DNA from 2 places in the Duganella sp. GW821-FHT07F09 genome. Region 1 is predicted to be linked to the other one. Evidence: riboswitches for the same ligand, from Rfam matches in the RefSeq annotation. Region 1 holds a riboswitch; the other holds the start of a gene.
The links. Region 1 has a riboswitch for glycine ahead of AC07P1_RS10025 (D-amino acid dehydrogenase). Riboswitches for the same ligand answer to the same signal wherever they lie in the genome.
Positions count from the first base shown of each region.

Region 1 (15,807 bases):
GGCGGGAAACTTCGGGCAGACCAACTACGCGGCGTCGAAGGCCGCGCTGATCGGTTATGTCACGGCGCAGGCGCCTTTGCTGGCGCCGCGCGGCATCTGCATCAACGCCGTGGCCCCGGGCTTTATCGACACGCCGATGACCGACGCCATGCCCATGGTCGTGCGGGAGATCGGCCGGCGCCTGAATTCCGTCAAGCAGAGCGGTCAACCGCGCGACGTCGCCGAACTGATCACCTTCCTTGCCACCCCGGGCGCGTTCGGCATCACCGGCGCGACGCTGCGCGTTTGCGGGCAGGGCCTGATCGGGGCGTGACGCCGAGCGCGGGAATCGGGACGTGGCTTACGGGTTTTTTGCAGCCAGCAGGGCGGCGGTGTCCTTCGCCCCCATCGTCTGCGCCAGCGAGATCGCCGTCATGCCCCGGCTGTCGACCGCGTCGACGGCCGCGCCGCGTTCGATCAACAGATTGAGGATATCGGTGCGGTTGAACATGGCCGCCATCATCAGCGGCGTCTTGCCGTCCGGGCTGGCGCCTTCGATATCCGCGCCATGGGCCAGCAGCAGTTCGGCGATGTCCAGGTAGCCTTTGTAGGCGACGCCGGCCAGCGGCGTCTGTCCCTGATCGTTGGGCACGTTCGGATCGGCGCCCGCTTCGAGCAGCACGCGCGCCGTGTCCAGGTGGCCGTGATAGCACGCCAGCATGATCAGGCTGTCGCCTTTTTCGTTGCGGAAGCCGACGGGCAGGCCCTTGGCCACCATCCCGGCCAGGCGCTCCGCATCGCCGGCGCGCACCAGCGTGAAGACGCCGCGTATGAATTCCAGGGTTTCGGCGTCCATCGCCGGGGCGGGCGTTGCCGCCTTTTCATTCTCTGCCATGTCTCGCCTTCATCAAGTTATTTCGGGGTAACGATAAGTATGCCTGAGTTCAATTTTAAGCGATGTACGCTGTCGCACCCGCAAGGCAGAGTCGCGCGCATAGCAGACTCAAGACCTGATGCTCTTGCGCGGGCGCAGGTGCGGGTCGGTTTTTTCGCACACTTTGTGTGAGATCAAAGGCGTTGCCGGACCTCCGGCGCTAGCATGATTTGGGTACGCACCTGCGTACGAGATTGTATGGAGCGCACAAAGGGGGAAACTATGACGATCAAGCGTAAAAAGCAGGCGGCAGCGCTTGCATGGGTGGCCGCGACGTTGCTGTCCGGCGCGGCGGTGGCCCAGTCTGGAAGCGGGCAGAGCGACCAAAGCGGCACCAGCGGCCAAAGCGGACAAACCGGATCGAGCGGACAGGGTGGCTCGGCAAGCCAGACTGGTGAGAGCGCCCGGAGCGGGCGTAGTGACACGGGCAATCTCGGCGCCAAGCCCGCCCAGCGGGCATCGCAACGCGTCAGCGACGCGCTGTCGGTGGTGCGCCGGCTGGAAGCGGAGCCGCGCATGAAACAATTGCTGCAACAGGCAAAAGGCGTGCTGATTGTCCCGTCGTATGGACGGGCGGCGCTGGGCGTGGGCGCCCATGGCGGTGCCGGCCTGCTGCTGCTTAAACGGTCGGACGGCACTTGGAGCGGGCCGGCGTTCTACGACCTCGGCGGCTTGACGGTCGGCCTTCAGGCCGGCGCGGAAGGCGGGCCGCTCGCGCTGGTTCTCAACAATGAGAAGGCGGTCAACGAGTTTATGAAGAAAAACAATCTTGCCCTGAGCGCCGATGCCGGCCTTACCGTGCTGAACTGGAGCCGGCTGGCGCAGGGAACGGCGGGCACCGGCGATGTCGTGGCCTGGAGCGGGACCAAGGGCTTGTTCGGCGACGTGGCGACGGTGGGTATCAATGATATCCGCTTCAACCAAAGCCTGACCAATGCCTATTACGGCCGGACGTTGTCGCCAAGGGAGATCGCGGCGGGCACCGTCAGCAACCCGCAGGCCGAGCCGTTGCAGCAGGCGCTGGGCCAGGCGGCGACCATCGCCCGTTGATGCCAGGGGCGCCGCCCCTCCGCCCCGCCACGGTCTACACCGGGTGTGTCAGCGGGGCGGACGGCGCCGACTCTTCATGGTCCCGCTGGACGATCGCGAGTTCGCTGGCGAAATCGGCCAGCGCTTGCTGGTAGTGTCCCGACAGCACGTCGCTCTGGCGCAGGCACAGGCTGGCGATGGGCAGTGTGTTGCACATTTCCGCCATCGACGTCAGCACGTCCTGGCCGTCGCCGCTCCCGGCCGTGCAGAACAGCCCGATGCGGCGGAAATGCTCGCGCTGCCGCAGGATGTAGCTGCGCATCGGCGCGCTCATTTGTCCGGCCCAGACCGGCGTGCCGAGCAAAATGAACGGATAGTCGGCAGGGCGGCGTTGCGCCGGGGCTATCTCGCCCGGCAGCTTGCGCCAGCCTTGCCACGCCGACCGCAGGAAGCCGGCGGCGCCGTCGCGCGGACGTAAATCCTGCAGTCGCTCGATGTCGGCACCGCAGGCCTGGGCCAGCGTGTTGGCCACTTTGGCCGTCACGCCGGTGCGAGAGTAGTACACGATGAGGCAAAGTTTCATGGCAGCTCCTTTCAGCGCAAGGCGGCCGGCGTGCCGGGTCTTCGCTGGTTTGACCGACAAGGGACGTCACGGTTCCCCGCCGCGACGATTGTCTGCCGTCCGTCGCCGCCGGTGCTGTGCCGGGTCAAGCTTATGGCGGCTAGATGATTGCCACCATGCCATCCGCAAATCCAACGGGGATAGTAAAGCCGCAATTTTTCGGGTAAGCTAGGCGCGTTGTGGCCAAAAACCACCGCCGTATCGGGAGAGACTGTTCCAGCCCAGGCTGACGAACGGCGCCGAAGGAGCAACCGCCCCGGAAACTCTCAGGCAAAAGGACCGATACAGCACTTTAAACTCTGAAGAGCGGCAGGACTCGGACGTCGTCCCCCCGCACCGAAGGAGCAAGCGCTGCCGCCATCGCGGCCCGGCGTGAATCTCTCAGGTCCAGAACAGAGGGGGTGTCTTTGCGCATGTGCGCCGAGACCATCCCCTTTGACGGTCTGGAGTCCTTCATGAAAACCATAGCAATCATTGGCGGCGGCATCACCGGCGTCACCACCGCCTACGCCCTCGCCAAACGCGGCTTCTCCGTCACCCTGCTGGAACGCCACCGCTACGCGGCGATGGAAACCTCGTTCGCCAACGGCGGCCAGCTGTCCGCCTCCAATGCGGAAGTATGGAATCACCGTTCCACCATCGCCAAGGGACTGAAGTGGATGTTGCGGAACGACGCGCCGCTGCTGGTCAATCCCAAGCCGAGCTGGCACAAGTTGTCGTGGTTCGCCGAATTCATCGCCGCCATGCCGCACTACCGCGACAACACCGTCGCCACCGCGCGGCTGGCGCTGGCCGCGCGCGAGCACCTGTTCCAGTGGGCCAGGGACGAGGACATCGCCTTCGACCTCAAGCGGGAAGGCATCCTGCACATCTACCGCGACCGCGCGGGATTCGAGCACGCCGCCGGGGTATCGAAGCTGCTGTCGCAGGGAGGCCTGTCGCGCCGCGCCGTCACACCGGAGGAGATGCGCGCCATCGAACCGACCCTGCGCGGCGACTATTACGGCGGCCACTACACCGTCAGCGACAGCACCGGCGACATCCACAAGTTCACCACCGGGCTGGCGCGGGCGGCGCAACGGCTGGGCGCCGAATTGCGCTTCGGCCAGCACGTCACGGCAATGCGGGCCGGCATGGACGGCGTGGACATCACCGTCGAGGAGGATGGTTTCAGCGCCACCAGCCGCTACGACGCGGTGGTCGTCTGCGCCGGCACCGCCAGCCGCGCCATGGCGGCCATGCTGGGCGACCGCGTCAACGTCTATCCGGTCAAGGGTTATTCGATCACGGTCCACCTGAACGACGCCGCCAGCCGGGCGGCCGCGCCGACGGTCAGCCTGCTCGACGACGAGACCAAGCTGGTGACCAGCCGCCTCGGGGACGACCGCTTCCGCGTGGCCGGCACGGCCGAATTCAACGGTTTTAACCGCGATATCCGCGCCGACCGCATCGCGCCGTTGGTGAATTGGGTCCAGCAGTGCTTCCCCGGGGTGAGCACGCGCAGCGTGACGCCATGGGCCGGACTGCGGCCGATGATGCCCAACCTGATGCCGCGCGTGGGGCGCGGCAAGGCGCCGACGGTGTTCTATAACACCGGCCACGGGCACCTGGGCTGGACGCTGTCGGCGGCGACGGCCGACATCATCGCCGATACCATTTGCGTTGCATCTGGCCGGGAGGGCAGCCGGCCCGCGCGGGTCGCGCAAGTGGCCTGACGGGTTTTTACATCCGCTCGCCGGGCAGCAGGCTGGCTTGCCGCACCCACTCGGCGAATTGCGCTTCGTCGAGTGGGTCGTTCTCACGCAGGTCGAGATGGCGCACACCGGCGGTTTTGGACGCCCCCGGCGGGAGCGGATCGAGAAAGCCGCCGTTGAAGAAGGTGACTTTGACATACTTGGTAAAACAATGAAAACCCAGGAACCAGCCTTGGTCGGCGATCCCGTATAGCGGGGTGTTCCATTTGACCGCCTTGTTCACGCCGGGTATGGTGTGGGCGATGATCTCGTCCAGACGTCGTCCAAGGTCGCTTTTCCAGCCCGGCATCGCCGCGATGTAGGCCTGCACCGGCGCGTCGCCGTAAGCTTTGGGGATTTGCGGATTGCCGCCCGATAGCAGGACCGGCACGGCTTTGGTATCTGGTTTTGTCGCCATGGCGTTAGCTCCACCGATAGAAGTGTGAGCAGCCCAGGATACGCGATTTTCACGCACCGGCGGCGCCGCGATCACACCCACAACATCAATGTATTGGCCGTGGCCTGCAGCGCCGGCACGCAGCGCGCGCTCGCCTCGGCCCGCGATGAACTGGCCGTCATCATCGACACGCTGAGCGCTCCGATCAGATTTCCGCGCCGGCTCTTGACCGGCACGGAGATGCCGCGAAAACCGATCTCGTACTGGTTTTCGGTGACAGCGAAGCCGCTCTCGCGGATCGCCACCAGTTCCTCGAACAGCTGCCGCTTGTCCGTCACGGTCAGGTGCGTGTAGGCGATCGGCTCCACCCGCGCCAGATAGGCGTGCAGCGCCTCGTCCGGCATGGCCGACAGCAGCACGCGTCCGGCCGTCGACGCATAGGCGGGCAGGCGCGTGCCCGGTTCGAAGCCGCTGGTGAGCTGGCGCGGCGCGTTCACGCGGCTCACGTACACCACATCATCCCCCTCAAGCACCGAATAATTGGTCGACTCCTGCAGCTCCGACGTGAGCTTTTGCAGATAGGGCAGGATGGCGCGCGGCAGGCGCGCTGAATCCAGATAGGAGCGGCCCAAAGTCAGCACCTTGGGCGTGAGCCAGAAGGTTTTGCCGTCCGTGGCGGCCATGCCGGTGTGGACCAGCGTGAGCAAATAACGCCGCGCGGCGCTGCGGCTGATCGCCACCTTCTCCGCCAGCTCGGTGGCGGTCAGGCGCGCGGTATCGTCGTTGAAGGCGGTGATGACGTTGAGGCCCGTGATCAATCCATCGATCAGGTCGCGCTCGGCGACATGCACATCCAGTAGCTGCGGCTTTTTCATGTTTTGTGCGCTAATCGCGCAAGTGGGGCGATTGGCGCAGTATAGCCGGTTTTCACGGGTTTTTTTGCGGCGCGGTGCTTCCTATACTGGCCTGACCTTAAGCACAAAAACGCGGGAGACCCTCACATGATCATCAAGGAACAGCTGCCGGAACCGAATAATCCGCTCGGTATCGCCGGCATTGAATTCATCGAATATGCCACCTCGCAGCCGCTGGCGCTGGGTGCGCTGCTCGAGCAGATGGGCTTCAGCGCGACCGCCCGCCATCGCTCGCGCGAAGTGACGCTGTACCGCCAGGGCGGCATGAACGTGATCGTCAACGCCGATCCGCGTGCGCTGCCGCAGGGGGAGGAGGGGCCGCAAGCGACCGTGATCAGCGCCATCGCGCTGCGCGTGCGCGACGCCGACGCGGCCTACCGGCACGCCATCGACATGGGCGCCTGGGCCATCCAGACCCGCGCCGGGGCGATGGAACTGAACATCCCGGGCGTGCACGGCGCCGGCGATTCCATCCTCTATTTTGTCGACCGCTACGCGGACTTCTCGATCTACGACGTCGATTTCAAGCTCATCCCCAATGTGCCGGCACGGCCGGAGGCTGTCGCGGGTCTGTACTTCTTCGGTGTGGTGCAAGCCATCGGCGAGGGCCGCAGCGCCGAGTGGGTCGATTTCTACCAGCAGTTGATGGATTTCCGTCCGCTGCCGGAGGGACGCTACTTCGGCGTGGTGCCCAAGGGCGTGCTGCTGGAGAGTCCTTGCCACAGCTTCTATCTGCAACTGGTGGAGCCGCCGGAGGGCGCAGGCGGCCTGCAATGGGAGGAACAGTTGATCCGTGTCGGCCTCGGTGTGCCGGACGTGATCGGCGCGGTGCGCGAGTTGCAGCGGCGCGGGATCGTCTTCATCGACCGCGCGCCGCAGGCGCCGACGGAACGCGGCGCTCTGACCCAGTTGTATCGCGGCGGCGTCAGTTTCGAACTGGTCGCCGGCGCCCAGGGAGGCGGCCATGCTTGAAATTACCGGCACGACGCGCATTTTCCCGGTCATCGGCTGGCCGGTGGAGCAAGTCAAGGCGCCGACGCTGTTCAACGCCTACTTCCAGCGCCATGGCATCGACGCCAGGGTGATCCCGCTCAAGGTGGCGCCGCAAGGCTATGTGGCCGCCGTGCGCCTGTTGATGGGAATCGAGAACGTGGGCGGCATCTTCGTCTCGATTCCGCACAAGCCGATGAGCGTGGAGGCGGTCGACGTGCCCAGTAGCCGCGCGCTGCTGGCCGGCTCCTGCAACGCCATCTACAAGGACGCGGACGGCCGCATCATGGGTGATCTGATCGACGGCGAGGGATTTGTGCGCGCCCTGGACCGAACACTGGCCGGCGCGCCCTTCAACTGGAGCGGGGCGCGGGCGCTGGTGGTCGGCAGCGGCGGCGTCGGTTGTGCCGTGGCCGAGGCACTGGCGGTGCGCGGCATCGCCGAGGTGGCGATCTGCGACAACCGGATCGAACTGGCCTTGGCCCTGCGCGGCCGCCTTCAGGCCGCGTTCCCGGCCTGCCACGTGGCGGAGGGCCTGCCGGTGGCCGAGGGCTACGACCTGGTGGTCAACTGCACGCCGCTCGGCATGCACGCCGATGACGCGATGCCCATCGACCTGCGCGGCGTGTCGAGCGAGTGCATCGTCGCCGATTGCGGCATGAAGATCGAAATGACCAAGCTGCTGGTCGAGGCCCAACGGCTCGGCTGCCGCATCCAGAAGGGCAAGGAGATGCTGATCGAACAGGCGCCCCTGTACCTGGCGCTGTTTGGCTGGCCCGGCGTGTCCTCCGACGAATTCCGTGAATTGGGGGCGCTATGAATCTGGCTAACTTCGGCATGGACAGCATCACCCTGGCCGGCCCGCTGGAATCCAAGCTGCGCGCCTCGAAGGCCGCCGGTTTCTCGCAACTGATGCTGTGGGCGAAGGACCTGGCCAACCATCCGGGCGGCATCGGGGAAGCGGTGCGGGTGGTGCGCGCCAGCGGCGTGCGCGTCACCGGCATCCAGGTCATGCGCGACTACGAAGGCTTGGAGGGCGCGCTGCACGACTACAAGCTCGATATCGCCAAGCAGATGCTGCTGGTCTGCAAAGCGGTCGGCGCGCCGTTGCTGATGGTGTGTTCGAGTACATCCAGCCATGCCGTCGGCGACATGGACAAAATCGTGCGCGACTTGGCCAAGCTGGCCACGCTGGCCGTGCCGCTGGGCGTGAAGGTGGGCTACGAGGCGCTGTCGTGGGGCCGCCATGTGAACCAGTACCAGCAGTCCTGGGAAGCGGTGGAGCGGGCTGGCCACGCCAATCTGGGTGTGGTGCTGGATTCCTTCCACATGCTGGCCAACGGCGCCGATCTGACTGAACTGGACGACATCCCGGCACACAAGATCGCGCTGGTGCAGCTGTCCGACTACATGTGGCGCGATTTGCGCAGCGCCGAAGAGCGGCTGGAGACTGCGCGTCATCTGCGCGTGTTCCCCGGCGAGGGCAGCCACGCGAAGGAGCTGTCCGTGATGCTGCGCCAGTTGAACCGCAACGGCTACCGGGGCGACTTCAGTTTCGAGGTGTTCAACGACGATTACCTGCAGTTCTCTCCGGAGGTGGTGGCGCAGCGTGCCTACCGCTCGGCCAAGTGGGTGACCGACCAGGTGCTGCGGCGCAGCCTGACCGTTCTGCAGGCCACCGCGGGCCACGCGGCGATGGCATAAAGGCCGCAAACGGCCGAAAACAAGCGAAAAACCGAGGTGCGTTACCTATAAGCGCACCCATAACAACAACGAGACAATCATGAGACAAACCTTGACAGCGGCCGGCGTGCTGGCGCTGGCGGCCGCCTGCGCCCCGGCACAAGCACAAACACACGCCCAATCCGGCACCACCATCTATGGCACCTTCGACGAATATATAGGTGTCATCCGCAGCAGTAGCGGTGCCCGGGTCACGGGGCTGAACGACGGCGCCATCCTGCGCAGCCGCCTTGGATTCAAAGGAGTCGAGGACATCGGCGGCGGCTACCGCATCACGTTCACGCTGGAGCAGGGCATCGGCGCCGATAGCGGCAGCGCCGCCGACGCCAATCGCCTGTTCGACCGGCAGGCGTGGCTGGGCGTCGTGACGCCGGTGGGCGAGTTCCGCGCCGGGCGCCAGAACACCCAGGTGTTCTACATCGGCGGCGCCATCGACTACACCGAGCGCACCACTTTCGGCTCCATGTTCAATACCTTCGGCGTACCTTCGCGTTACGACAACGATCTGTCCTACAAGTCGCCGCGCATGGCCGGGGTGCAGCTCGATGTGCACTACGCGCTGCCGGAGAACACCGCCGTCACGAACAACAAGGGGGTGTGGCAGCTGGCGCTGGACTATCAGAACGGCCCATGGCGCGCCGGTTACGCGGGCGTGCTGGCGACGCCCAACCGCGCCACCGCGACGGTGCGGGAGCGTATCGAGTACCACAACCTCTATGTCAATTACCAGTACGGCGCCGGCAAGATCTATCTGGCGGCGGGACGCAGCAACAACTCCACTTCGAACGCCAACGGTGCCAACGCCGGCGCGATATTGAGCCTGGTCGGCAGTCCGAACAACTTCTTCGCAGGGACCGACGCCAACGCGCGGCGCTACTACAACCTGTGGGAGCTCTCGGCCGACTACCGGGTCGGCCCGGCATTCCGCGTCGGCGCCATGCTGGGCGGCGCGCACGACACCAGCGGCGGCGGGGCCAGTGTGCGTTCGGCGAATGTGGGCGCGTACTACGACCTGTCGAAGCGCACGCAGTTGTACGGCTTCGCCAGCGTGATGAAAAACGACGACGCGGCGGGTTTTCGCTTTAGCAGTTCGGCCGCGCCGTCTGCCAATCTGGCGGGAGACGACATCAACGGCCGGCGCCTGACCGGGCTTCAGTTGGGCATCCTGCACCGGTTTTAACGCACTCGGACTACACTTACAATCTGGAGGAAGACATGGCTATCACAACGATTTCAATGCAGGCGTCCGCAGAGACGCGCGAACCGGCGGCACAGGAAGCCCGTCCCGAGCCGAAACGCTCGCCACGCAAGGCGGCTTTCGCCAGCTGGATCGGCAGCGCCGTCGAGTACTACGACTTCTTCATCTACGGCACGGCCGCCGCGCTGGTGTTCGGAAAAATCTTCTTCCCCTCGTTCGATCCGGCGGTCGGCGCGGTGGCGGCCTTCGCCACCTTCGGCGTGGCTTATATCACGCGTCCCCTGGGCGCCGTCATGCTGGGCCACATAGGCGACAAATACGGCCGCAAGAAGGTGTTGACCTTCACCTTGCTGCTGATGGGCGTGACGACGTTCGCCGTCGGCCTGCTGCCGACCTACGAACAAATCGGCATCGCCGCGCCGGTGATGCTGGTCATCCTGCGCATGCTGCAGGGGGTGTCGGCGGCCGGCGAACAGGCAGGCGCCAACTCCATGACCTTGGAACACGCGCCGGCGCACCGCCGCGCCTTTTTCACCAGCTTCACGCTGAGCGGCACGCAGGCGGGGCTGATCCTGGCGACGCTGGTGTTCCTGCCGGTGTCCGCGCTGCCCGAGGAGGACATGCTGTCGTGGGGCTGGCGCATTCCCTTCCTGCTCAGCGCCGTGGTGGTGGCGGTGGGTTTCTGGGTACGCCGCACGCTGCCCGAAACCCCGGCCTTCAAGGAGGAGGAAGCTGCCAACAAGGACGACCGCATGCCGCTGGTGGAACTAATCACCAACCACAAGTCCAACCTGGTGCGCGTGATCTTCGCCGCGCTGGTATCGGTCGTCAGTACCATCTTCAGCGTGTTCACCTTGTCATACGCGGTCAACACCATGCACCTGCCGCGCTCCACGATGCTGACGGTGCTGGTGCTGGCCAATGTCGTCGCGCTGTTCGCGATTCCGATGTTCGCCGCCTTGTCCGACCGTGTCGGGCGCAAGCCGGTGTTCATCTTCGGCGCGCTGGGGGCGGCGGCGCTGGCATGGCCCTACCTGTGGGCCATCGCCACGATGAACGTGCCGCTGATCTTCGTCTTCGGCCTGCTGCTGTCCGGGGTGGTGTACAGCGCCGCCAACGGCGTGTGGCCGGCGATGTATGGCGAAATGTTCGGCACCCGTGTGCGGCTGTCCGGCATGGCGATCGGCACGCAGATCGGCTTCGCGCTGGGTGGTTTCGCGCCGACCATCAGCGCGGCGATTTTGCAGCCCGGCGAGTGGGGCTGGGTGCCGGTCGCTGTTTTCGTCAGCATCACCAGCACCATCTCCGCCATAGCGGCGGCATCGGCCAAGGAAACCTATCGCACGCCGATGAACGAGTTGTAGGAGCGTGGCCGGGAAGCCGGCGCGTGCACCAGATTGACATCGACGCCGGCCTTGACGCCGGCGTTGCACCGTGCGGGTGCGGATTTCGAGTCGAATACCGTGTGGCTGATGGCACGTGGCTTGCATAATCGTCTGCATCGCCATCCTACAGGTATTCCGCCCGATGCCATCCGCCTCCCTTCATCTTCGTCAGTTGCGCGATATCGTGCTGGCTATGTTTCTCTTCTGCGGTGCTGTCGCCGCGCACGCGGCGGCCGGCAAGCCCAGACCCGTCAAGGTCATGGTGATCAGCATGTTCGCCCTGGAGGAGGCGGAATGGACAGGCAAGCTCAAACTCGATCGCGTGATACCGGTTCCGGGCCTGTCGCCGCTGTACCCGGCGGTGCGCTGCAACAAGGACGACGTCTGCCACCTGACCACCGACATGGGCAAGGCCAACGCCGCCGCCTCGATCGCGGCGATGGTCCTCAGCGGCCTGTTCGATCTGAAGCAAACCTACTTCCTGGTCGCCGGAATCGCCGGCGTCGACCCCGCCCGGGGAACCATCGGCACCGCCGCATGGTCGCGCTATCTGGTCGATTCGGACCTGGCGTGGGAGGTCGACGCGCGCGAACGTCCGGCCGGATGGTCGACCGGTTACCTGGGCATCAATACCGGCGCTCCCGGTCTCAAGCCGGACTTGGGCTACGGGACCGAGGTGTACAAGCTGGATGACCGGCTGGCGGATATGGCGTTGTCGCTGTCGCGCGGCGTCGTGTTGTCCGATTCCGCCGGTGCCCGGGCCTACCGCGCCCGATATCCTTCAGCGCCTGCCAACCAGCCGCCGCAAGTGACGCAATGCGATTCGATGACCGGCAATAACTGGTTTCACGGCGAGCTTCTGGGGCAGCGCGCGCGCGACTGGTTCAAGCTGCTGACCGACGACCACGGCACCTACTGCATGAGTTCACAGGAGGACAACGCGACCTACACGGCGCTCAAGCGCGGCGCCGAGGCGGGCCTGCTCGATCTGCGGCGGGTGGCGGTGCTGCGCACGGCGTCCAACTTCGACCGCCAGCATCCGGGGCAGACGGCGCTGGCGTCGGTGAAGGCGGATTCCGGCGGCTTCGCGCCGGCCGTGAAAAATCTGTACCTGGCCGGTGCGCCGCTGGTGGGCGACATCGTCAAGCGCTGGCGTTTGTGGAAGGATGGCGTGCCGTCGCGCGACGACAGCGCGCGGCGCCTGGCGCCGAAGGTCATGATCGTCAATATGTTCGGCGGCGAGGCAGCGCCATTTATCAAAGGCCTCAAGCTGACCACCGGCTACAAGGTACGGGGTTTGTCGGCGCGCTATCCGGAGGTGCTCTGCAACGGGGACGATGTCTGCCAGATGACCACCGATATGGGCTACAGCAACGCCGCCGCCAGCATGGCTGCGCTGATGTACGCCGGCGGCTTCGATCTGCGCAAGACCTACTTCATCGTGGCGGGGATCGCGGGGATCAATCCGCTGCGCGGCACGGTCGGTTCGACCGCATGGGCCGACTACGCCGTCGATTACTCGCTGGCGCACGAAATCGACGCGCGGGAGATGCCGTCGGACTGGCAGTCGGGGTATTTCGGCATTTTCACGGACTCGCCGGACCAGAAGCCGAAATTGAGCTACCGGACAGAAGTCTTTCAACTCGATTCCGCGCTGGTGGCGCGGGCCTACGCGCTGTCGAAGGATGTGGCGCTGCGCGATTCGCCCGCAGCGGTGGCCTACCGGGCCGGATATCCGTCGGCGCCCGCCAACCAGCCGCCGTCGGTGCTGCGTTGCGACACCGCGTCGACCGACACCTGGTTTGGCGGCGCGGCGCTGGCGCGCAGGGCGCAGGACTGGTCGGCGCTGCTCACCGACGGCAAGGCCTCGTACTGCACCGTGCAGCAGGAGGACAACGCGACCCTGGAGGCGCTGCGGCGCGGCGGAGAGGCCGGAAAGGCGGACTTCAAGCGCGTGCTGATCCTGCGCGCGGGTTCCGACACGGACCGTCCGCATCCGGGGCAAAGCGACAGCGATGTGCTGGTGAACTACAAGCAGCAGGGAGGATTCGGCCCGGCGGCGGAGAACCTGATGATCACCGCCCGTCCGGTGATCGAGGATATCGTGCGCCAGTGGCGGAACTAGGAATCATGAGCGGGCGACGGTGGCCCCCTCCGGCAGCAGCGACGCATCCATCCGCAGCACCGCACGATGTATCAACTCGCGCAACCACGTCAATCCCGGATCGAGCGTGCGGTATTTGTGCCATTGCAGCGATTGTTCCATGACCGGCATCTCCATCGGCATCGGCAGTATGCTGACCGGCAGCACCCGCGCGACACTGTAGGCGAGGCGCCGGTGTACCGTGGCGATCCGCTCGGTTCCGGTCAACAGCACCGGCACCGACAGGAAGCTGTGCGTGATCACGTCGACCCGACGCTTGATACCCACACGTTCCAGATAAGCCGTTTCGAAGCTGGACACTCCGATAGGTGGCTGCATCACCACATGGCCGGCCTCCAGATAGTCGTCCAGGGTCAGTTTTTTTCCAGCCAGGCGGCCCCGGTTCCACACCAGGCAGACAAACTGCTCCTGCCATAAAACCTCGGTGGGATGCTCGGGGGGACAGTACACCGAGGGGAAAACCAGCATGTCGGCCTCGCCGCGTTCCAGCGCGCGCTGCGGCGAGTCGACCTGCGCCATCATGCGAAAGCGGATCGTCTCCGATTCCTGGTTGGCCAGTTCGATCACGCGCGGGATCAATGTCATCAACGTGTAGTCCGACACCAGCAATGTGAATTCGCGCTCCGACTTCGCCGGGTCGAACTCCGGCTGCGCGGCGATGGTCGTATCGATGCGCATCAGGACATCGCGCACCGCCTCGCGCAGCACCAGACCGCGCGGCGTGATCTCCATCCGCCGCCCCACCTGCACCAGCAGCTTATCCTGGAAATGGTCGCGCAGCCGGCCCAGCGCATTGCTCATTGCCGACTGGCTCATATGCAGCCGCTGCGCGGCGACGGTGATGCTGGTCTCGGTCAGCATTGCGTCCAGGGCCACCAGCAGATTCAGGTCGAGCTTATTGAGCCGCATTGTCGTCCCCTTGTTTTTTACATGGCCGATGTATTGACCGGATCAATACATTGAATTGATACAAACCATTTTACCAAATAGATCATAGTTCGTAAGCTGGCTCCAGGCGATCAGGAATATCGCCAATAAAAATACCTACAACAACGGAGACAGCGATGCAAAAGAGTTCCAGGCAGGGCCGGTTGCGACTGGCGGTAGGCAGGTGCGCGTTCGCGGGGGCGGCGCTGGCGGCGGCTCCGGGGCAGGCGGTCGATCTCGATACCGGCAATCCAGATGTGGCACTGCGCTTCGATAACACCGTCAAAGCCAGCACCATCTACCGACTTCACGACGCCGATCCAACGCTGTTAAATTCATTTAACGCCAATGGCGGCCCGCAGGCGCTTAATTTCAACGCAGGCGACCAGAACTTCCGCAATGCCGGCTCGGTGTCGCAGCGGGTCGACCTGCTGTCGGAGTTCGATCTGGTGTACAAACGCGATTTTGGTCTGCGCGTCAGCGGCGCCGCCTGGTACGATCGGGTATATCACCGCGATACCGACGCCGCCAGCGATCCGACCCTCGGCCAGCAGCCCTACAATCGCTTCCAGTCCTACACCCGCAAGATGGCGGGCGAGAAGGCCGAACTGCTCGACGCCTTCGTCTTCGGTGGCGTCACGCTCGATGGGGGCGGCAAAGTCAGCGCGCGTCTCGGCCGCCATGCGCTGGTGTACGGCGAGAGCCTGTTCTTCGGCGATAACGCCATCGCCGCCGCACAGGGGCCGAGCGACATCGCCAAGCTGATGGCGTCGCCGAACGCGCAGTTCAAGGAGATCGTGCGCCCGGTGCCGCAGTTGTCGGCGCAATGGCAGGTGACGCCGAACGTCAGCGTCGGTGGCTATCTGCAGTTCCGCTGGGAGGAGAGCAGGGTGCCGCCGTCGGGCAGCTATTTTTCCAGCGCTAACATCCCGTGGCACTCCACCGGTCCGGAATACATTGGCATCCCTGCCGGTCCCGTGGCCGGCAACTACGTGCTCACGCCGGGCGGGGACGAGCACCCGCGCGATAGCGGCCAGTTCGGCCTCCAGCTCAAATGGCGCCTCGACGAGACCGACCTTGGCTTCTACTTCGCCCGCTATCACGACAAGTTCGGTCAGTTGTTCGGACGACTCAACCCGGGCGCGCCGGCCACCGACAGCCGCTGGTACTTCGTGTTCGGCGACGATATCAAGGTCGCGGCCATCAGCGCTTCGCGCTCGGTGGGCGACTTCAACCTCTCGGCCGAAGCCTCGGTGCGCGACAACATGCCGCTGGTGGTCAACAACGCGCTGTATTTCGGGCCCGCGGGCACCGCGCGGCCGGCGATACCGGTGGGGCGCACCGCGCACCTGAACCTGTCGACATTGGCGAACTTCGGTCCGAACTTCATCGCCAGCGAGAGCGCCTTCGTTGCGGAGTTGGCGTGGAACCGACGTTTGAGCATGGACGATCCAAACAATGAGCTGGACAAGGGCCGCACGCGCGACGCCAGCATCGTGCAGTTCACCTACACGCCGACTTATCGCCAGGCCTTGCCGGGACTGGACTTGAGCGTGCCGGTGGGCGCGCGCTACACGCTGTCGGGCCGCTCCAGCGTGACCGCCTGGGGACCACGCCACACCGGCAACGCCAGCATCGGCCTCGATGGCAATTATCTCAACGTGTGGCAGATCTCGCTGAACTACAACCACTACATCGGCGCCAGCGTGCCGTCGACCGACTACCGCACCACCGCCTTCGGCGACGGCAACCCGCTCGGCGACCGCGATTACATCTCGCTCAGCGTGCGCCG
Region 1 is NZ_JBWKQJ010000003.1:341,224-357,030, forward strand. It holds gene AC07P1_RS10005 (3-oxoacyl-ACP reductase) at 1-313, shown strand, start outside; gene AC07P1_RS10010 (ankyrin repeat domain-containing protein) at 341-874, opposite strand; gene AC07P1_RS10015 (lipid-binding SYLF domain-containing protein) at 1,136-1,963, shown strand; gene AC07P1_RS10020 (flavodoxin family protein) at 1,998-2,525, opposite strand; glycine riboswitch at 2,757-2,856, shown strand; glycine riboswitch at 2,857-2,970, shown strand; gene AC07P1_RS10025 (D-amino acid dehydrogenase) at 3,020-4,279, shown strand; gene AC07P1_RS10030 (DUF1801 domain-containing protein) at 4,287-4,715, opposite strand; gene AC07P1_RS10035 (IclR family transcriptional regulator domain-containing protein) at 4,787-5,569, opposite strand; gene AC07P1_RS10040 (4-hydroxyphenylpyruvate dioxygenase) at 5,696-6,580, shown strand; gene AC07P1_RS10045 (shikimate dehydrogenase family protein) at 6,573-7,418, shown strand; gene AC07P1_RS10050 (sugar phosphate isomerase/epimerase family protein) at 7,415-8,302, shown strand; gene AC07P1_RS10055 (porin) at 8,382-9,521, shown strand; gene AC07P1_RS10060 (MFS transporter) at 9,557-10,903, shown strand; partial or broken gene AC07P1_RS10065 (purine-nucleoside phosphorylase) at 11,118-12,107, shown strand; gene AC07P1_RS10070 (purine-nucleoside phosphorylase) at 12,141-13,049, shown strand; gene AC07P1_RS10075 (LysR family transcriptional regulator) at 13,053-13,997, opposite strand; gene AC07P1_RS10080 (DUF1302 domain-containing protein) at 14,153-15,807, shown strand, end outside.

Region 2 (15,807 bases), on a different contig from region 1:
GCGCAAGGCCACGGCGTTCTTCGCCAGCTTGGCCGATTCCGCCATCTTTTCCTGCTTCAGCGCGGCGGCGATGGGTTCGGCGATGGCGGCCGCGGCGGCGCGCTCTTCGGCCTGGATCGACGCTTCCAGGTCGTTGACCGCCTGCGCGAACACCGACAGTTCCTGGTCGTAGTCGCGGCCGACGCGGTCGACGCTGCGCCGCATCGCCTTGAACAGCGGATCTTCCGGCCCCTTGCGTTGCTCCCAGCCCATGCGCGACAGCAAATCGATCATGCGGCGCGCCGGGTGTTCCTCCTGGAAGAAGAAGTTCTTGTCGACCAGCGCGGCCTTGAGCACGGGAATCTGCAGGAAACGGATCAGGTCACGTATTTCCTGCGAGATGTTCTGGTCGCTGAACACGGTGTCGAAGATCGCCGCCAGCAAATCGATGGTGCTTTCGTCGGCACGTGTCAGGCTGCCTTGCGGCACGCTTTGTTTGATGTTGGGCAGGTAGAACACGTTGGCCGGGACGGCCGCGCCGCCGGGCGCCGGGCCGCCCCCGGATTCGCCCTTGGATGCGCCGCCCCCCTCGTCGTTGCCGACCGCGCCGGCAGCCGTGGCCTGCAATCGCGCCAGATAGGCGAACAGGGGCTGCTTGGCGCCGATCTGCGACTGCCGCTGCGCCTGCTCGTTGCTGACGCTCCGCGAATGGAAACCTTGCGCCGGTCCTTGCACCCATGCGCCGCCGGGCGCGCCCCCTGGGGCGTATCCCGGCGCCGAACCCGCGGCGGCGCCGAAGCCGGCGGCGGCCAGGCCCACACCCGCCGCGCCCGCCGCACCGCCCATCGCCTGCGCCGGCGCGCCCTGCCCGGCCGCGTTCGGCACCCAGACGGCGCCCGAATTCAGCGCCGACATCGGCAAATCCGGAATGCTCAGATCGATACCGCCGGCGCCCTGCAGCAGGCCGCCGGCGATGTTGTCGACGATCTGGCCGGCGGCCGATCCGGCGACGTCGCTGGAGGCGAAAAACTGGCGCAGTTGCTGGGCCAGCGCCGCCTGGTTGCCGCGTGCGCGCTCGCCGGCCGCCGCCCTGGCGGCGTCGGCCTTGCGCCCCTTGTAGCCGTCCACCGAGCCCGGCAGCACGCCCTTGCTTTGCAACGCCAGGTTCAGCGCCTCGAGCATCGGCCCCAGTTCGATGAACATGCCTGGTTTGATGAGCGGTTGCAACAAGGGCGCCGATTCAGGCTCCGGATCGAATTCCAGCCAGGCCCGCTGCAAGGCCACCAGGAACACCTCCGGGCGGAACGGGTTCTGGCTCACGCGCAAGATATCGCGGTCCAACAGGAACGCCAGCCGCACGTTCAGCGTCTGCAAGGCGTCCGAATGCAGCGATTCGAACGGCTTGCTGACGCCGCCGAGCGCCACCCTGGTATCCATTTCCTCGAACGGCACCAGCGACATCGGCTGGTCGGCGCCGCCCCGCTGATCTTTGACGACCGGCGCCAACTCGGCGATTTCGTGCCGCAGCGCTTTTTCCAGGGCCTCCGTCGCCAGGTGCAGGAACGCGAAGTGGCGGTTGCGCAGCATATTGCCGGCACGCAGCCGTTGCTGGATGGCGCGCGTATCGCCGTCGGTGGCGTCGATCAGCGCGCCGGCCAGTTTGGTGGCCAGTTCCAGATATTGGTCGCCGGCATGCTTGACGGCGATACCGATCAAGTCCTCCAGCAAGCCATGCCGCGGCGAGACCGTCTTTTTCGGCGCAACGCTGGTGATCGGAGTGGTTGAAGTGTTAGCCATCGTGTCGGCCTGCTGGTGATCGATCCGTAGACCCCATTCTTACACAGTATTTCCATATGGCAATACCAACAATGAAAGAATTCGGGATTTTTTTGCCCGTTTGCGGGCCCTGTACCACTTTCCCCGTTCCAACAGCGGCTTTGACGAGGCGCAATGAACAAGCTTGGACTTTGCTTAACATCATCATCTGGTCCGCCCCGCGTTCCCGCCCCCGCCGCCGCTTCCCTCACCAAGGACACCCATGAAATTCCTGCATAACCTGGAAACCTCCAGCAAATTGCTGGTCGCCTTTGCCACCGTACTGGTCCTGACCGTGCTGCTGGGCCTGAGTTCGCTCTCGCGCATGGGCGAGATCAATCAGGCATCGACGCAATTGTCGGGCAGTTGGCTGCCCCAGACCATCGCCGCGTTGTCGCTGAAAAACGATCTGCAGGAATTACGCAAACTGGAGCACGTGGTTATCAGCGACAAGGCCAGTATCGAAGGTTCCGAGCAAAAACTAAGTCTCGCACTATCCGCGTTCCGTGACAATGCCGACCGGCTTGGCAGGACGGTCAACGATGCAAACGTCAAGGCCGAGGCGACCGAATTACAACGAATGGCCGTCGCCTACCTCGCCGAACACGACAAAATGATGGCGCTGGCCAACGAAGGCAAAAAGGACGAGGCGGTCGGCGTCCTCAAAGGGTCATCGCAGCCGGCCCTCGATGCGGTCAACGGCCAGCTCGACAAAATACTGTCCAGCAATATGTCGGGTAGCCAGCAGGCGGCGCGCGGCGCCGGCCAGGTCTACACGATCGCGCGCGTCACCACGCTGGCCATGCTCGGCGCCGCGATCGGCTTCGGCGCGCTGCTGGCGCTGTGGCTGGCGCGTTCGATCTCGGCGCCGCTGCGGCAGGTGATGCTGGTGGCGCAGCGCATCGCCGACGGCGACCTGAGCACCCGCATCGAGGTGCGCTCCAACAATGAAACCGGCAAGCTGCTGCAAGCGATGCAGCACATGAACGATAGCCTGACGACGATGATCGTCCAGGTGCAAAGCGGCGCGCGGGCGATCGGCCAGGCCTCCGCCGAGATCGCCGAAGGCAATCTGGACCTGTCGAGCCGCACCGAGCAACAGGCCGCCTCGCTGGAGGAAACCGCCTCGTCGATGGAGCAGCTGACGGCCACCGTCAAACAAAACGCCGAGCACGCGGTGCAGGCCAACAAGCTGGCCGTGTCGGCGTCGGCGGTCGCGGTGCGCGGCGGCAACGACGTCGAGCAGGTGGTCGGCACCATGGCGTCGATCAACGACAGCTCGAAGAAAATCGCGGAAATCATCGGCGTCATCGACGGCATAGCGTTCCAGACCAACATCCTGGCGCTGAACGCGGCGGTGGAGGCGGCGCGGGCCGGCGAGCAAGGCCGTGGCTTCGCCGTGGTCGCCTCCGAGGTGCGCAACCTGGCCCAGCGCAGCGCGGCGGCGGCCAAGGAGATCAAGAGCCTGATCGACGACTCGGTCGACAAGGTCGTGCGCGGCACGCAACTGGCCGACCAGGCGCGCCTGACAATGGACGAGGTGGTGGGCAGCGTCCAGCGGGTAACCGGACTGATCGGAGAAATCGCCGACGCCAGCGCCGAGCAGACCGCCGGCCTGGAGCAGGTCAATCAGGCGATCGCGGCGATGGATCAGGCGACCCAGCAAAACGCCGCGCTGGTCGAGCAGGCGGCGGCGGCCGCGTCGTCGATGCGCGATGAAACAGGCAAGCTGAACGAGGCGATCGGCGCGTTCGCCGTACACGACGGCGCGTACCGCGACGCAGGAACGCAGCCTTCGTTGGGCGCCGCCGCCGGCATGACGGGCGCGGCGAATATCCCGGGCGACCAGGAAATGCCGCCCTTGCCGTCCAGCACCCGGCGCGATCGGATCAAGCCGGCGCTGCCGTCGCCGGACCGGCGCGGGGACGCCCCACGCCGCCCGAGCGCCAATACCGGCCCGGCCAACAGCGCCAATGCAGGCGCCGAGGCGCGCGCCAAGACCAGCCAGGCCGGCCGCGCCGGCTCCACAAGCGGGCTCGGCAAAGCATCCGGCAAACTCAGCAATGAAGTGGAGTGGGAAGAGTTTTAAGGTCGAGTGCGAGGCATGCTCCTACAGTGCCCCAAGACGCACTCCGATAGCAAGTGCCTGAGCGAAAACGCATCATTGCCCTACCAGAAACGCGTACCGTCGCCAGTCCTTCCAGTAGGCACGGCGCGCTTTTGGCGAGTACGTTCTTTCACTTTCACAAAGGAATTAAAATGAACTCGAATCAAAAAGGCGGCAGCAGCAAGCAAGGCTCCAATCAGGGCAGCAGCAAGCAATCGGGCGACCAGGGTTCTTCCAGCGGCTCGCGCTCCGGCACCCAGGGCGGCACACATGAGCAACATGTGGAAGCCGGCCGGCAAAGCCACAAAAATGACGGCAACAAACAGACGGGCAACAAAAACCGCTAATCAGGCTGCACCATAATTAGCGGCATCGGCGGCGCCTCCCTGGCGCCGCTCCGTTTTCGGCTTGCGATCCGGGCTTGCAATCCGAACTTGCAATCCGAACTTGCACTCAAATATTGGCCACGCGCTGTCCGCGCGGCGGCACGAAGTCCTTCACCGCGTTGACCATTCCCACCGCCACACCCTCGGCCGCCGTCAGGTGCAGGTCGGAATACGCATGCGTCCGCCAGTGCTCCTCGGTCAGCTGCACATGGTCGCGCAGGATCTGCTCGGTGCGGGCGTCGTCGGCCTGCAAGCCTTCGACGATGATGCGCAGCGCGTCCGGCCGGGCGCCGTGGGGGGCGCTGGCGTGCGATTTATGCACCATGAAACGCGCCGTGTCGCTGGCATAACGCTCCTCGCCGGACAGGAACAGGATCACCGCGATCGACGCCACGGCGCCGGCGTTGTAGGTGACGATCTTGATCGGCAGCTTGCTCAGGTAGTTGTACAGGCAGATGCCGTCGCTGACATAGCCGCCGTTGGACTGGATCAGGATATGGGCGGTGGTGATGCGGTCCTCCGTCATATCGGCAACGGCGTCGAAGACACGGCGCACCATGTCACTATTGACGTCGCCAGACAGGGTGAACCACGCGTGGCCCTCGTAGGAATTTTGATCTTGGCTCATGGGTGGGCTCTCGAATAGGTGTGATTTATTCTAGCAAATAGTTGTTTATATGGCGTTTTTATTGTTCGCCATTCGTGCGCGGCCCTGATTCGGCCTTGCCCGCAAGATTGACATTCAAGCCCTTCTGACATATATTCCCGAGTCTTGATCGGGAGAGGGTTGCGGGCCAATTGGCCAACGCGGCCGCCGAAGGGGCACTACCCAAAAACTCTCAGGCAAAAGGACCGATCAAGGGACCAACGCGGCCGCCGTTTGATTTTTGATCACGGCGGGATGCCAACTGGTCCAACTCTGGAGAGCGGCCGCGGCATACGCCGGCGGCCCACCGAAGGGGCGCACGGGAACCGAGTCCGGCTGGATGGCTCGCCCGTAATCTCTCAGGTACCAAGGACAGAGGGGTCTGCGATCATTGCGGAAACAGCTTTTTAGCCGTTCCTTGTATGTTCTGTTAACCCCTTTTCGATTTGGACCGAGGAATCATGACGCTCAAAGCCACCCCACTCAATAACGCACACCGCGCCGCCGGCGCCAAGATGGTCGATTTCGGCGGTTGGGACATGCCCGTCAACTACGGATCGCAGATCGAAGAACACAACGCCGTGCGCACCGACGTCGGCATGTTCGACGTCGCCCACATGTGCGTGGTCGACATCAAGGGTGCCGACGTGCGCGCCTTCCTGCGCGGCCTGCTGGCCAACAACGTCGACAAGCTGCAGGTGTCGGGCAAGGCGCTGTACTCGTGCATGCTCAACCCGCAGGGCTTCGTCATCGACGACTTGATCGTCTACTTCATCGACGAAAGCTGGTTCCGCCTGGTCGTCAACGCCGGCACCGCCGAAAAAGACGTGGCCTGGATGCAGGCGCAGAACACCGCCACCAACGGCGGCGTGACGATCACCCAGCGCAGGGATGGCGACCGCGCTAGCGCCATGGCGCTGATCGCCGTGCAAGGACCGAACGCCCGCGCCAAGGTGTGGGAAGTCATTCCAGAATCGAAGGCCGGCACCGCCGACATGAAACCGTTCAACGTCGCCTTCGCGCACAGCGCCGCCTTCGGCGAGGCGATGATCGCCCGCACCGGCTACACCGGCGAAGACGGCTTCGAGATCGGCGTCGCCGCCGACCAGGCCGAGAAGCTGTGGAACGCGCTGGCCGCCGCCGGCGTCAAGCCCGCCGGCCTGGGGGCGCGCGACACGCTGCGCCTGGAAGCGGGCATGAACCTGTACGGCCAGGACATGGACGAAACCGTCAACCCGCTCGACGCCGGCCTGGCCTGGACCATCGACCTGGTGTCGGAGCGCGATTTCATCGGCAAGGCGGCCTTGCAGGCGATGGGCCAGAACGCCCAGTTCGTCGGCCTGATCCTGCGCGAAAAAGGCGGCGTGCTGCGCGCCCACCAGAAAGTCATCGTGGCCGGCACCGACGCCGTCGGCGAGATCACCAGCGGCACCTTCAGCCCGACCATGCAGCAGGCCATCGCGCTGGCGCGCGTACCCAACGGCGTGGCCGCCGGCGACACCGTGCACGTGGAGATCCGCGACAAGAAGCTGGCCGCCTCGGTGGTCAAGCTGCCTTTCGTCCGTAACGGTAAAATCCTTGCTGTTTGATTGTTTTAGCCACCCGAATTAGCCCCCCTACCCTCTGGAGCCTTACATGAATATTCCTGCAGACCTGAAGTACACCGAATCCCACGAATGGGTACGCGCCGAGGCTGACGGCACCGTCACCGTCGGCATCACCGAGTACGCGCAAGACGCGCTGGGCGACATCGTCTTCGTCGAACTGCCGAAGGTCGGCAAGAGCTACACCGCCGGCGACGACGCCGCCGTGGTGGAATCGGTCAAGGCGGCCAGCGACATCTACGCGCCGGTGTCGGGCGAAGTCATCGCCGTCAACGAAGACGTGGCCAGCGCCCCGGAATCGATCAACACCGACGCCTACGCCGCCTGGCTGTTCAAGATCAAGCCGGCCGACGCCAGCGCCATCGACGGCCTGCTGGACGCCGCCGCCTACGGCAAGACCACCGAAGCGTAATAACGGTTCGACAGGGGCCGGCCTGGCGCCGGCCCCGCGCTAGTTTGCCTGCTTGCTCGTTTTGCCTCCCTTGCCCGCGCGCCGCGCCGGCACTTCGCATCTCTTTTGGCCCTGACAAATCATGACCCGCTCCAGCCTGACCCAACTCGAAGCCCGCGACGCCTTCATCGCACGCCATATCGGCCCCGACGCCGCAGAACAGGAAGCCATGCTGGCGGTCCTGGGCTACGCCTCGCGCGCCGCCCTGATCGACACCATCGTCCCTGCCAACATCCGCAACAAGGCCACCTTGCCGCTGGGCGCGTACACGCAGCCGATGCCGGAGCAGGAAGCGCTGAACAAGCTGAAAAAAATCGCCGGCAAGAACAAGGTCCTGAAGTCGATGATCGGCCAGGGCTACTACAACACGCTGACTCCGGGCGTGGTGCTGCGTAACATCTTCGAAAACCCGGCCTGGTACACCGCGTACACGCCGTATCAGCCGGAGATCTCGCAAGGCCGCCTGGAAGCGATCCTGAACTTCCAGCAGACCGTCACCGACCTGACCGGCATGGGCATCGCCAACGCCTCGATGCTCGACGAGGGCACCGCCGCCGCCGAAGCGATGACGCTGATCCAGCGCGTGGGCAAGTCCAAGTCGAACGTGTTCTACGTCGCCGATGACGTGCTGCCGCAAACGCGCGAAGTGGTCGAGACCCGCGCCAAGCCGCTGGGCATCGAAGTCAAGGGCTTCCACCCGGCCGAACTGTCCGGCATCGGCGACGCGTTCGGCGTGTTGCTGCAATACCCCGGCGTCAACGGCGTGGTGCGCGACTACAAGGCCGGCGTCGAGGCGGTCAAGGCCAAGGGCACGATGGTGGTCGTCGCCGCCGACCTGCTGGCGCTGACCATGCTCACGCCACCGGGCGAATGGGGCGCGGACGTCGTCGTCGGCAACAGCCAGCGCTTCGGCGTGCCGCTGGGATTCGGCGGCCCGCACGCCGGTTACCTGTCGACCCGCGACGAATTCAAACGCAGCATGTCCGGCCGCCTGGTCGGCGTCACCATCGACGCACAAGGCAACAAGGCCTACCGCCTGGCGCTGCAAACCCGCGAGCAGCACATCCGCCGCGAAAAAGCCACCTCCAACATCTGCACCGCGCAGGTGCTGCTGGCGGTGATGGCGTCGATGTACGCCGTCTACCACGGCCCGAAAGGCCTGCTGCAGATCGCCCGGCGCGTGCACCGCTACACCGGCGTGCTGGCGTCCAACCTGAAGACGCTCGGCTACACCGTCACCAACGACACCTTCTTCGACACGCTGACCGTCGCCGTCCCCAACGCCGAGCAGCTGCACGCGTCGGCCCACTCGCACGGCGTCAACCTGCGCGTGATCGACGCCTCGCACGTCGGCGTCTCGCTCGACGAGACCACCACGCGCGAAGACATCGCCCTGCTGTGGACCGTGTTCGCCCATCCGGTCGGCGGCCCGGCCCACGGCCCGGCCTTCGACACCGTCGAAGCGGCCGTCGCCGAATCGTTCCCGGCGTCGCTGGCCCGTTCGAGCGCCTACCTGACGCACCCGGTGTTCAACCGCTACCACTCCGAAACCGAGATGCTGCGCTACCTGCGCAGCCTGGCGGACAAGGACCTGGCGCTGGACCGCACCATGATCCCGCTGGGTTCGTGCACCATGAAGCTGAACGCGACGTCCGAGATGATCCCGGTCACCTGGCCCGAGTTCTCCAACATCCACCCGTTCGCGCCGGACAGCCAGACCATCGGCTACCGCGAAATGATCGCGCAGCTGGAAGAGATGCTGTGTGCGGTGACCGGCTATGCCGCCATCTCGCTGCAACCCAACGCCGGCTCGCAGGGCGAATACGCCGGCCTGCTGGTGATCCAGGCCTACCACCAGTCGCGTGGCGAAGGCCATCGCAACATCTGCCTGATCCCGTCGTCGGCGCACGGCACCAACCCGGCATCGGCCAACATGGTCGGCATGCAGGTGGTGGTCACCGCCTGCGACGCCAACGGCAACGTCGACCTGGCCGATTTGAAGGCCAAGGCCGAACTGCACTCGAAGAACCTGGCCGCCGTCATGGTGACCTACCCTTCGACCCACGGCGTGTTCGAGGAAGGCATCCAGGAGCTGTGCGAGATCATCCATTCGCACGGCGGCCAGGTCTACATCGACGGCGCCAACATGAATGCGCTGGTCGGCGTGGCCGCCCCGGGCGCGTTCGGCGGCGACGTCTCGCACCTGAACCTGCACAAGACCTTCTGCATTCCGCACGGCGGCGGCGGTCCGGGTGTCGGCCCGATCGGTGTCGGCGCCCACCTGGCCAAGTTCCTGCCGAACCAGCGTTCGAACGGCTATATCCGCGACAACGCCGGCATCGGCGCGGTCAGCGCAGCGCCATACGGCTCGGCCAGCATCCTGCCGATTTCGTGGATGTACATCGCGATGATGGGCGCCGAAGGCCTGACCGCCGCGACCGAAACCGCGATCCTGAGCGCCAACTACATCGCGCGCCGCCTGTCGCCGCACTACCCGGTGCTGTACTCGGGCCACGACGGCCTGGTGGCGCACGAGTGCATCATCGACCTGCGCCAGCTGCAGGACGCGACCGGCATCAGCAACGAGGACGTCGCCAAGCGCCTGATGGACTTCGGCTTCCACGCGCCGACCATGAGCTTCCCGGTGCCCGGCACCTTGATGATCGAGCCGACCGAGAGCGAATCGAAGGCCGAGATGGACCGCTTCATCGACGCCATGATCGCCATCCGCGGCGAGATCGCCAAAGTGGAGAGCGGCGAATTCGACAAGCTGGATAATCCGTTGAAGTTCGCGCCGCACACCGCCGAGGTGCTGACCGCCGACAAGTGGGAGCATAAGTACAGCCGCGAAGTGGCGGCCTATCCGGTGCCGTCGCTGCGCAAGCAGAAGTACTGGCCGCCGGTCGGCCGCGCCGACAACGTCTACGGCGACCGCAACCTGTTCTGCGGCTGCGCGCCGATGAGCGACTACGAGTAATTGACGGCACGCGCACCGGCCGGGAGCGCGTGCACGAAGATGAAACACGTAGGGCGGATTAGCGCGCAGCGCGTAATCCGCCGTGAGCCGCCACCGGCCTGTGAGTGCGCTCAATTCCTAATCGACGCCAGCCGCAGGCGCACTACCCGCGGCGAGCCCGGTTGCTGGGGGACGTTCGGCTCCTGCCCTTCCTCCAGCTTGAACATCGCCACCGCCTCCGACAGATTGAGCGCCTGCCGCTGCAAGCCCGTGGAAGCCGCCGCCGCCTGGCGCACCAGCGCCAGATTCTGCTGCGTCACCTGGTCCATCTCGAGGATCGCCATGTGCGCGCCCTGCAAGCCCTGGGCCTGTTCGGCGCTGGCCTCGCTGATCTGGCCGATGATGTCGCCCACCTGCTGCACCGAGGCCACGATCTCCGCCATGCTGTCGCCGGCCTCCTCCACCGAGCGCGCGCCGCCCTCGATTTCGGCCACCGACTCCGCGATCAAGGCCTTGATCTCGTGCGCCGCCGTCGCCGAGCGCTGCGCCAGGGTCAGCACCTCGCTGGCCACCTGGGCGAACGCTTCGCCTTGGGCGCCGGCCCGCGCCGCCTCCACCGCCGCGTTCAGCGCCACCAGATTGGTCTGGAACGCCAGCCCGTCGATGACGCCGACGATGTCCACCACCTTGCGCGAACTGCCGCGTATCGACGCCATCGTCACCACCAGCCGCTGCACCACGCTGCCGCCGCGCACCGCGAAGTTGGTGGCGCAGCGCACCAGCTGATTGGCCAGTTGCGCGTTGTTCGCCGTCTGCGCGACCGTGGAGCTGAGCTCACGCATCGCGCCGCTGGTCTCCCCCAGCGAGCTGGCCTGCCTTTCGGCGCGCTGGGTCAGATCGACGCTGCCTTGAACCACGGAGCGCGAAGCGGAGTCCATCGACTCGGCCGACGCCAGTATCGTCTTGAGGGTGGTGTTCAGGTTGCGGATGCTGGTGTCGAGAGCGCGCGAGGTCTCGGAGATCTCGTCCCTGCCGTAGACCCGGTTCTTGACCGTCAGGTTGCCCTCGGCCAGATCGATCGCCGCCGCGCCGATCTCGCGCACCTCCTTCAGCAACGCGTTACGCACCGCCATCGTCACCAATAGCGACAAGATAATTGATATCGCTACCATGATCGGCATCCAGACCGACACGCTGGTGAACTCCGCTTCCGCCTCCGTGAAGGCGCGCTCGCTGAGCGACTGTTCGAGCCTGGACAGCTCGTCGAGCCGCTGCGACACCACGTCGAACGCCCGCTCGGCCTTGAACATGGCGTTGGCGGCCATCGAATGATCGGCCATTCCCAGCTCGATCACATCGGCGATGGCCTTCACATACTGGGCATGCGCGGCCTGCGATTGCACCACGAAACGGCGCTCGGCCGGACTCGATTGGGTCACCATCTCCAGCTGCGCGAACTGGCGGTCCAGCGCCGCGTGGCGGGTGTGGATGTCGCGCACCAGCGCGTCGATGCGCGGCGGCGCGAAGCTGGCGTTGATCCATGTGAGCAGCTGGTAGATTTCAGTGTGCGCGCGGTTGGCGCCGGCCACCAGGTCGGCGGTCGCCTTCAGGCGCACCGCGCGCTGCTGCACCATGTTTTCGAGCGAGGCGTTTTGCCGCACCATGCCGAGGTAGGCCCCGGCCGACAGGCAAATCAACAAGATCAGCACCACACCTGGCGCCAACAACAGTTTGGGACCTATACGAAGTTTGCTAAGCATGACATTGACCGGTCAGTGTTTGTAGATGCCCGCTTCCAGCGCCACGTCGTCCACCCGCAGCACGTAGGTGCTCTTGGGTGCGACCTTGCCGGTTGCGGGATTGCGGAATTTGTAATCGACCCACCCTTTGCCGCTGCCCTTGGCCACGGCCACCATCTCGTGGCGGAAGGCCTTGCCGTCGGCGTCCGGCACGTCGAGGAAATCCTTGCCGATCAACGCCGTGGTGGGATGGGCGATGGTGATGCCGCGCATGTCGCGCATCGCCAGATAGAGCGCGCCCTGGTTGAACAGCGGGTCCTTGCGGTTGATGCGGGCGATCATCTCCGCTTTGCCGTAGGTTTTGATGAACAGCGCGCCCTTCTCGGCCAGCGCGATGGCATCCTTCTCGCCGGGCTCGGCGTTGGCGGCGACGTTGACCGATAGACAGCTTAGCAATGTGACGATTCCGAATATGGCGCGCATGATTTTCCCCCGCAGGTAACATGCTGTAATCTACGCCTCGTACTCCCACGCAATCTTGCGTTGTCTCAACTTGGCGCCAGCCCTACCAATAAACAACAGCCACAAGGAACGGAACCACGCACGCATGATGAAATCCACTACCAAGGCGGCCCTGGTGTCGGCGCTGATCTTTCCCGGCCTCGGCCATCTGGTGCTGAAAAGGCCGCTGCGCGGCTGCCTGTTCATCGTGCCGGCGCTGCTGGCGATCGGCTTCCTGCTGCGCACCACGCTGGAATTGGCCGCTACCCTGGTCGACGAGATCAACAGCGGCAAGCTGGCCATCGATCCGTTCGACATCATCGCGCGCGTCCACGCTTCCGGCGTTGACAATCCGGCCACCAACGCCGCCTCGCTGGTGATCCTGTTGTGCTGGATCGGGTCGGTGGCCGACGCCTATTGGCTGGGGCGGCGCGGACAGGCGTAGAATCGAACGGCGCTCCCGCGCTCCGAGGTTCAATCCATCACAGAAAGGATACGCCATGAGACAGCCGCCGCTTCCCCGCCCCTACCCGAAGATCCTGCCGATATTGCTGCTGGCCGCCAGCGCCGTGACGGCGACCGCGCTGGCGCAATCGTCGGCCATCCGCCGCACGGTGATTCAAAAAGGCGACGTCTCGGTGCCGGGACGCGAGGCCGTCGTCGCCCGCGTGGAGCTGGACAAGGGCGCGACGGCCGGGCGCCATTCGCACCCGGGCGATGAAATCGGTTATGTGATGGAGGGCGAAGCGGATTTGATCGTCGACGGCGAAGACCCGCGCCGCATCAGGGCCGGCGAGTCGTACATCATCCCGGCCGGCACCGTGCACGACGCCGTCAACGCCGGTCCCGGCACGCTCAAGCTGGTGGGCGTGTTCGTGGTCGACAAGGGCAAGCCGCTGGCGACCGCCGCCAAGTAGCGCGAGCGCCTGCGCGGCCCCTTGCGGCCGCGCCTATTGTTCCTCGGAAGGCTGGTCCTCGTTCTTGAAGGCGCCGCGAATATTGGTGGCGACCAGGCATAGTTGAAGCGCGATCAGCGCGTACGCCCCGTCGTGCAAGCCCCACAACACCCACAGCACATTGCTGGCAAGAAAACACCAGAACCCGACCTTGCGTCGGGTGTGTTGGGTGGACGCGACCAGCCACGCGGCGAGCACCGTCACCGCCATCGCTGGCCACTGCAAGAAATCGATCCAATCGGGCATGCTCACAGCTTATGGGTTCGGCACCCCACCCTATGTGCGCTGCCTCACCGCCGCCGCGATTTGACTCAGCACCAGGGCGCCATGGCTGCGGCGTGCTGCATATAATGCAATGAAATCGCCGGAACGAAGCGGCCGAAAATCGTACGGGAGAAAAGCATGTTCGACATGGAATTGCCGTGGTGGGAATTCGTCTTGCGCGCGAGTATCGTGTATATCGCCTTGCTGGTCATGATGCGCTTTTCCGGCAAGCGCACGGTGGGCCAGTTCACGCCGTTCGACCTGCTGGTGGTGATGCTGCTGAGCGAGGCGGTATCGTCGTCGCTGTCCGGCGGCGACGACTCGATCCCCGGCGCATTGATCCTGGCGCTGACACTGATCGTGCTGAATGTGGCGATCGCGCTCGCCACCTCGCGCAGCGAAAAGATCGCCGCCATCATCGACGGCGAGGCGGTGCTGCTGGGACGCGACGGCCAGGTGTTCCAGGACGCGATGCGCCGCAACCACGTGGCCAAGGGCGACGTCGACCAGGCGCTGCGCGAGGCCAACTGCGCGCAGGATAAAATGAAATGCATATTCCTGGAGGCGAACGGCCAGATCACCGTCCTCCACGACGAGTAGCCCACAAAACACAAGGAGATCCATGCGCATCGCCACCTTCAACGTCAACGGCATCGGCAGCCGCCTGCCCGCCCTGCTCCAATGGCTGCACGAAACGCAGCCGGACGCCGTCTGCCTGCAGGAGCTCAAAGCGCCGCAGGAAAAATTCCCCGAGGCGGCGATCAACGAAGCCGGCTACCAGGCCATCTGGCACGGCCAGAAAAGCTGGAACGGCGTCGCCATCCTGGCGCGCGGCGTGGCGCCGATCGAAGTCGGGCGCGGCCTGCCGGGCGATCCGGACGACGAACAAAGCCGCTACATCGAAGCGGTCGTCAACGGCGTGCTGATCGCCGGCCTGTACCTCCCCAACGGCAATCCCGCCCCCGGACCCAAGTTCGACTACAAGCTGAAATGGTTCGAGCGGCTGATCACGCACTCGGCGCGCCTGCTCGACAGCGGCGCGCCGACGGTGATCGCGGGCGACTTCAACGTCATGCCCACCGAGCTCGATGTCTACAAGCCGGAACGCTGGGTCGACGACGCGCTGTTCCGGCCCGAGGTGCGCGAAGCCTTCCACCGGCTGCTGGCGCAGGGCTGGACCGACGCGCTGCGCACCATGCATCCGGGCGAGACGATCTACACGTTCTGGGACTACTTCCGCAACGCCTATGGACGCAACGCCGGGCTGCGCATCGACCACCTGCTGCTCAGTCCCGACCTGGCGCCGTCGCTGAAGGCGGCGGACGTCGACCGCGACGTGCGCGGGCGGGAAAAACCCAGCGACCACGCGCCGGTGTGGATCGAGCTCGATATCGACGGAGGCAAGTGATGGAGCGCGAACAAAAATGGCCCGATCAAATCTGGCTGGTGCGGCACGGCCAAAGCGCCGGCAACGTCGCGCGCGACGCCGCCGAAGCGGCATCGCAGTTCCTGATCGACATCGCCGAGCGTGACGTCGACGTGCCGTTGTCGCAGCTGGGCGAACGCCAGGCGCAGGCGCTGGGCGGCTGGTTCCGCGCGCTCGGGCCGGACGGCCGGCCGACGGTGGTGCTGTTCTCGCCGTACATCCGCGCGCGCGCGACGGCCAGCGCGGTGCTCGATCAGCTGGGGCGCGAGAACCTGAGCACCGTGGTGGCCGACGAGCGCCTGCGCGAAAAGGAGTTCGGCATCCTCGACCGCCTCACGCCGCTGGGCATCCGCGACAAATACCCGGAGCTGGCCGAGCAGCGCCAGCACGTGGGCAAATTCTATTTCCGGCCGCCGGGCGGCGAAAGCTGGTGCGACGTCATCCTGCGCCTGCGCAGCACGCTCGACACCATCAGCCGCGAATACCGGGGCGAGCGGGTGCTGATCGTCGCGCACCAGGTGATCGTCAACTGCTTCCGCTACCTGCTCGAGCGGCTCGACGAGGAAGGCATCCTGGCGATCGACCGCATGGGCGACGTGCCCAATTGCGGCATCACCGAATACCGCTACGACCCCAAGGCCGGCAAGCACGGCAAGCTGGCGCTGGTGCAGGCCAACTTCGTCGCGCCGCTGGAAGAAACCGGCACGCCGGTCACCCACCAGCCGGACATGCCGGCCGCGCCCAAATCATGAGCGCCGGAGTTGCCATCACAGCCGGGTCGCTGCGGGACTGGAAGCTGCCCATGCCGGGTGCCGATGCCGACAAGGAGGTGCGCGGCCATGTGTTGATCGTCGCCGGCTCGCGCGAGATGCCGGGGGCTTTGCTGCTGGCGGCGACCGCCGCGCTGCGGGCGGGCGCGGGCAAATTGACCATCGCCACGGCGGCCAGCGTGGCGCCGCAGCTCGGCGTGGCGCTGC
Region 2 is NZ_JBWKQJ010000015.1:26,147-41,953, reverse strand. It holds gene AC07P1_RS29730 (DUF1631 family protein) at 1-1,776, opposite strand, end outside; gene AC07P1_RS29725 (methyl-accepting chemotaxis protein) at 2,018-3,883, shown strand; gene AC07P1_RS29720 (hypothetical protein) at 4,054-4,248, shown strand; gene AC07P1_RS29715 (ATP-dependent Clp protease proteolytic subunit) at 4,355-4,915, opposite strand; glycine riboswitch at 5,055-5,152, shown strand; glycine riboswitch at 5,197-5,319, shown strand; gene gcvT (glycine cleavage system aminomethyltransferase GcvT) at 5,395-6,522, shown strand; gene gcvH (glycine cleavage system protein GcvH) at 6,569-6,949, shown strand; gene gcvP (aminomethyl-transferring glycine dehydrogenase) at 7,071-9,965, shown strand; gene AC07P1_RS29695 (methyl-accepting chemotaxis protein) at 10,076-11,704, opposite strand; gene AC07P1_RS29690 (cache domain-containing protein) at 11,717-12,166, opposite strand; gene AC07P1_RS29685 (DUF6677 family protein) at 12,291-12,629, shown strand; gene AC07P1_RS29680 (cupin domain-containing protein) at 12,685-13,101, shown strand; gene AC07P1_RS29675 (hypothetical protein) at 13,135-13,386, opposite strand; gene AC07P1_RS29670 (DUF421 domain-containing protein) at 13,543-14,004, shown strand; gene xth (exodeoxyribonuclease III) at 14,027-14,812, shown strand; gene AC07P1_RS29660 (histidine phosphatase family protein) at 14,812-15,582, shown strand; gene AC07P1_RS29655 (NAD(P)H-hydrate dehydratase) at 15,579-15,807, shown strand, end outside.
Region 2: another riboswitch for glycine. It lies ahead of gcvT (glycine cleavage system aminomethyltransferase GcvT); the one in region 1 lies ahead of AC07P1_RS10025 (D-amino acid dehydrogenase).